Regions from separate parts of the Eubacterium sp. F2 genome, predicted to be linked through region 1. Evidence: predicted binding sites of a transcription regulator. Region 1 holds the regulator's gene; the other holds the start of a gene.
What was found. Region 1 encodes Rex, which represses fermentation and respiration genes when NADH is low (regulators of the CRP and FNR family bind a similar motif). Its sites were predicted from a motif close to ATTGTTAANNNNTTAACAAT; they were not measured.

Region 1 (3,185 bases):
CGGATCGGAAGAAACGTGAAATTCGGCTACTACGATCAGCGGCAGGAACAGCTCCACGGAGACAAGACGGTTCTGGACGAGGTTCATGATTCCTACCGCCTGTATAAGGAAAGCGAAATCCGTAATTTCCTGGGTCGTTTTCTGTTCAGAGGGGATCAGGTCTTTACCAAAGTCGGATCGCTGTCCGGAGGAGAAAAGGCGAGACTTGCTCTTCTGAAACTGATGATGAGTGGTTCCAATGTGCTGATGCTGGATGAGCCGACCAACCATCTGGACATTGAATCAAAGGAAATTTTTGAGGAAGCGCTGCGGGAATTCCCGGGAACGATTGTCGCGGTTTCCCATGACCGTTACTTCCTGAATCAGATCGCGACCAAGATTTACGAGCTGGGTCCTTCCGGAATCACCAAGTATGAGGGCGGATACGACTATTATGAGGAAAAGAAGGAAGAGACGTCCTCTGGAAAACAGTATCTGAATCAGATGAGAGACCTGGTCGGTGAGGCAGAGTCTGAGCGGCGGCAGGCCTTCGGCGAGCAGAATGGTAAGGATGGGCAGAGCGGGGAAGATTCCTTGCCAGATCAGCCTTTGTCCTCGGAAGAGGAGCGCGCGCTGAAGAAAAAGCGCCAGGCTGAGGAACGCAGAAAACAGAGAAAAATCGAGCAGCTTGAATCCAGAATTGCTGAACTCGAAGATGAAATCGAGGAAATTCAGCAGAAAATGTGTGACCCGAAAATTCTGTCGAACTCTAAGAAACTGACGGAGTTGGACAATAAACAGAAGGATGCGCAGACGGAGCTGGATCAGGCATATGAAGAATGGGGACAGCTGGAAGAATAGTCTGAAAACTGGCTTTTAAGCAGAATGTTTTAACCGCGATGGTTGATTCTGAAATAAAGATAATGTATAATGTTTGAAGTATTGGAAGATACTAGAGGAGGGCGAGACTATGGTTTTTGAGAAGATCAGAGACATAATCGTGGATCAGCTCAGCGTTGATAAGTCTGTGGTAACAATGGATACCAATATGACCAAGGATCTGGAGGCGGATTCCCTGGACGCTGTTGAAATCATCATGGCAATCGAGGAAGAATTTGACATCGAGATCCCGGATGAAGAGGCTGAAAAATTCCAGGTTGTAGGCGACTTAGTTAAATACGTAGAAGCGCATACTGCGGAATAAGCGATTGACCGCCTCTCATGAAGGCGGCTTTTTTATCTGTTAATTTGTTAAAGTTTTGTTGTTTTTTATCGTATGATTGAAATAACAAACTAATATAATAATTCGGGCAGATTGAAGAATAACTGGGTCCGGAAAAGAGTTCAGGATTCTCCGCTGCCAGAGGGAGGGTAATGTGAGACGAAAGAATTCTAAAATCTCCAACGCCGTAATCAGAAGGCTTCCCCGCTATCGGCGTTATCTGATTGAACTGAAGAAAAAGGGAGTAGAGAAAATTTCTTCCAAAGACTTCAGTGCTATGATCGGCTATACCGCATCTCAGATCCGCCAGGACCTGAATAATTTCGGTGATTTCGGTCAGCAGGGATACGGATACAGTGTTGCTGAACTGTATAAGGAAATCAGCAAGATCCTGGGTCTGGACAGAGACTACACAATGGTCCTGATCGGTGCCGGAAATCTGGGCCAGGCCATTTCCAAATATGCAGTCAGCCTGATTGAAGAAGGCTTTAAGCTGAGCGCTGCATTTGAAATCGACCCGAACCTGATCGGGAAAACCGTAGAAGGTATTCCGATTTACGACTATAAAGATATCGAAACGTATGTTGAGGAGAATCACATCGATATCGGTATCATCTGTGTAAACAGGGGAAATGCGCAGGAAGTTGCAGACCGTCTGTCTGCTGCCGGCGCCAAGGGCATCTGGAATTTTGCTCTGGTTGATCTGGAAGTCCCGGATACCGTTGCGCTTGAATCCGTGCATCTCTCGGATACGCTGCATTCACTGGCATATCATATGAATGATATCCGCCAGACGGGTGTGAAGGGTGTCAGCCTGGACGAGGATTAGTTTACTGGCAGACAGAATCAGATACATGAAATGGGGAGCACGATCGGAAAACGATTGGATTATGAAGAATTCGGGGAAATTAGTCTCATCTCTTTTATTTCTGATGGCAGACATCGGAAATGGATTATATCTCTTGAATAAAATCGAACATAGGCATTCTGGACCGCGGCATGCGGTCCTTTTTCTTTGCCGTTCCGGCAGGGCGCGGAGGCTGAGGCTGCCAGGATGCGGACATAAAAAAACAGCCTGCTGTTCCGAAATGAAACAGCAGGCTGTCAATCGTCCCTTTTAAATGACCGGGGTCAATTAAGCCTCAGCCGGAGCGCCTACAGGACATACGCCAGCGCAGGAACCGCAGCTGATGCACTTATCCTCGTCGATTACGTATGCAGCATCTCCCTGGGAAATAGCCTCTACAGGGCACTCAGCCTCACAAGCTCCGCAGCTGATGCAAACTCCGTCATTAATCTTATAAGCCATTGGTATTACCTCCTTGTAAAAACCTGTTATCTGTGTATACTATGGATTATAACAGAAAGGACCGGATTAGTAAAGTGAAAGTATATTCTTTAACAGGCCGCAGCGGTACCGGAAAAAGTTACCAGGCAATCAGTATTTGCAAGGCTTTGCGGATTGATGCCATCATAGACGATGGACTGTTCATCTATAAAAACAGAGTGGAGGCAGGACATTCTGCCAAACGCGAAAAGACCAAGGTCGGCGCGATCAAGGCGGCTGTTTTTGTGCGCCCGGAACACAGGAAAGAAGTCAGGGACCGCATTCATGAGATCAACCCGAAGAGCATTCTGGTTCTTGGAACATCGGAAGAAATGGCGGACAAGATCTGTGAAATGCTGGAACTTCCTGAAGTTTCCCGCAGAATACACATTGAGGACATTACAACGGAAGCGGAACGGGAAACCGCGAGAAAACAGAGAGACATTCAGGGGAAACACGTTATTCCGGCCGCGGCGCCGCAGCTGAAACGTGATTTTGCCGGCTACTTTTTCAATCCGATGAAAATCCTGAGAGAATCCAGGTTCTTCACCGGCAGCGGGAACACATCGGAAAAAACCGTCGTCCGGCCGACCTTCAGCTATCTTGGTGAATTCTTTATTTCCGATAACGTCATCACAGATATTGCGCATTGTGTGG
Region 2 (3,185 bases), 640 kb from region 1:
AACCGCTGCCACCTTGATGGTGGCAGCGGTTTTATCATTCTTTCAATTCGGTGCTGCTGGGGTTTATGCGGTTTGCGTGACCGGCAGCTGCAGAAGGGAGGCGGATGAAAATATGCCCGCCCGCATCAACCAGTGAACTTCCCCGAGGGAGTATATACTTCTGAAGCGGTTAAAGATCCGAACGTGAACTTATGTACGCATCGATAAAGGTCTGTTTGACATTGTCATCCAGTTCGGCGCCGTCATAGCCGTGGCGAAACCGGTCCAGAATGGATTTCAGCAGATAGGTCGATATCGTTGTCAGGCTGTACTTTCCCTTACACAGGGCCCAGTCATACAGCATGGAACGTTCAAACATGGCGTAGATCTTTACCAGCTGGTTCAGCGTGAAGCGCTGGTCAAATTCTCCGGAATCCAGTCCTTCTTTTATAATTTCCGTAATATACTTGAAATAGAAACGGCTGCTGTTAAGCAGGTGGCGTTCGCCGTCAGTGGTCAGCTGCGTGCCGTACATGTAAGCCAGCAGGTGAATATCAACGTTATCTGCGATCATCTGAAACAGTTCATGATTCAGATAAAGCAGTTTGTCTGAGGCGGACATTTCCGGCTTGTGTTCATCCAGTTCTTCTGACAGCTCGATATATTTCTGATCGAACAGATCGGACAGTGTGCCGAGAAGAGCGTCTTTTCCCTTGAAATAGTGGTAGAAAGAGCCTTTGGACGTCTTGGACTCTTTAATAATGTCTTCGATTGTGGTTTCATCGTAGCCTTTCGTATAGAAGAGCTTCCATGCCGCGTCCACAATCTTCTGCTTTGTTGTTCTCTTTTTACGTCCCATGTTTTTACTTACCTCTTTCTTTTATTTTTCATGATCGTTATGCAGATGAATACATAAGGATGGACCTCTCCGGAATCACCCGGGTATTCTGCTGTCTTTATGTGTTTTGTAATTATGGAGTATCCCGTGAAAAAATCAGGATGCTGTCCGATCCCGGATCCGGGACCTCAATACCTTGGAATTGTATACGTAAATCAAGATGTATTAGATAATATTATATCGTAAAATGTAAAAGATTAGAACTATAATCCAAAAGAAAATCGATAGAAATGAGTAAAATTATATTGATTAGATATATCTATCTGATTTTATTTGCAACAATTGATTGAAAGACAGACGAGTCAAAAAATAAGAGGGAGTATCGTGTATACAGTGTACCGATTGTCCGGAGCTTTGAAATTCTGGTACTGTGATCGGGATTTAAGGAGAAGAAAAGCAGAAAAATGGGATAAAAATTACTTTTCTTTCGATGAGGGGTGCGGGAAACGATTGAGCTGGGGAAAACGTTGTGTTCGATCGATAAAAAAATCACAGGAAAAACGGACAAATCATGTGGCGGTTTCCAATTATTTTTGACAGCAGAATGGGAAGAGATCCGATTTAAATAAATTATAGATCGATAGAAGTTTTAAAATGTCATCAATCGTCCATAGTGGGGAAAAAACAATAAACCGCTGAATAGAACGCGGTTCAGTCGTATTATTGATGAAAATCGGAAAAGCATTGAAATGCCAATGATAAAAGGACTGATAAAACTCTGTTATTTTTTTAATAATTTCATTGCAATCCTGTTGAAGATGTGATATTGTAAATGTACATGAGGTTGCGATGAGGTATTCGTAAGCGACATAGTTAATCGAATCACAATTATGTATTCTTATACATCCAGACTTCCGGAGGAAAATCCGGCAGGAAGGATGGACAGAAACCAGTGATCGGACTGTGTTTTTCCGGGCATTCTGTTACCGGCGCTAATATTTAGAAAATTATCACGTTAACCTGTCGAGTAATTAACAATAACTTAGTGAAAATCCAGATACCTGGTATTGAATTAAATAGAAGTGTTAGGCTAAGAGGAGTGTAACAGTATGGACAATTTACAGATTTTGCTCCGGCAGCATGTCGGCAAACCGTGTGCACCGATCGTCAAGAAGGGCGACAGGGTTAAGAAAGGTACGCTGATTGCAGAGCCGACAGGACTGGGAGCTAACATTTTCTCCAGTGTTTACGGAACAGTTGAGGATGTTCTGGACGACCGCATCATTATTAAAGCTGACGATGAGCAGCCGGATGAGTATGAGAAGATCAAGGAAGGCAGCAAGCTGGATATGGTCAAGGAAGCTGGAGTCGTCGGACAGGGCGGTGCAGGATTCCCGACAGGCGTTAAGCTGGACTGCGATCTGAAGGATGGATATATCCTCGTAAACGCATCCGAGTGTGAGCCGGGACTGGCACACAACATCGCACGTCTGGAACAGGATCCGGAGAAGGTTATCCGCGGAGCAGAATATGCAAAGGAAATCTCCAATGCTTCCAAGGTAATCATCGCAATCAAGAGAAAACATCATAAAGCAATCAAGACAATCGATGCAGCAATCAAGGACAGACCGGACGTATCCATGCATCTTCTGGCAGACATTTATCCGGAAGGAGAGGAGCGTGCAGTCGTAAGAGAGTGCCTGGGCATCGAGCTCGAGCCTTCACAGCTGCCATCCGCTGCCAACGCAATTGTCATCAACTGCGAGACATGCGCAAGAGTATGTGAAGCCATTGAAGAAAGAAAGCCATCCTATTCCAAGGACATGACCGTCCGCGGAAAGCTGAACGGCGGAAGCGAGCCGCACGTCTTCTTCGACGTACCGGTTGGAACTTCTGTTAATGATATGATTGAGAAAGCCGGCGGAATTGACGGCGAGTACGGTGAAATCCTTCTCGGAGGACCGTTCACAGGAAGACCGACAACACTGGATTCCCCAGTTACCAAGTCCTCCGGAGCGATTCTGGTCAGCATTCCGTTCCCGGATCTTCACGGCGCCAAGTGTGGTATTCTGGTCTGCGCATGCAGCGGAACAGAGGACAGACTCAGAGACGTTGTAAAGAAGATGAACGGCGAAGTAATCTCTGTATGCAAGTGCAAGCAGGCTCAGGAACAGAAGAACGGATCTCTGAAGTGTGAGCGTCCGGGAATCTGTCCTGGACAGGTTAAGAACAACATGCAGTTTAAGAAGGATAAATGCGAATATATCCTGATCGGAAACTGCTCTGACTGTTCCAACACTGTAATGGCATCCGCTCCTAAGATGGGGCTGAAGGTATTCCACCTGACCGACCATATGATGAGAACGAT

Region 2: prdC (proline reductase-associated electron transfer protein PrdC) is a predicted target of Rex. The motif match lies at 1,687-1,706, and genes of this name have one in related genera.

What each region holds. Positions count from the first base shown of each region.
Region 1 covers NZ_CP176393.1:1,068,119-1,071,303, forward strand. Annotated here, with positions in the region: gene ACI77B_RS04400 (ABC-F family ATP-binding cassette domain-containing protein) at 1-840, shown strand, start outside; gene acpP (acyl carrier protein) at 950-1,183, shown strand; gene ACI77B_RS04410 (redox-sensing transcriptional repressor Rex) at 1,356-2,030, shown strand; gene ACI77B_RS04415 (indolepyruvate ferredoxin oxidoreductase subunit alpha) at 2,337-2,510, opposite strand; gene ACI77B_RS04420 (hypothetical protein) at 2,552-3,185, shown strand, end outside.
Region 2 covers NZ_CP176393.1:425,247-428,431, reverse strand. Annotated here, with positions in the region: gene ACI77B_RS01690 (TetR/AcrR family transcriptional regulator) at 170-838, opposite strand; gene prdC (proline reductase-associated electron transfer protein PrdC) at 1,927-3,185, shown strand, end outside.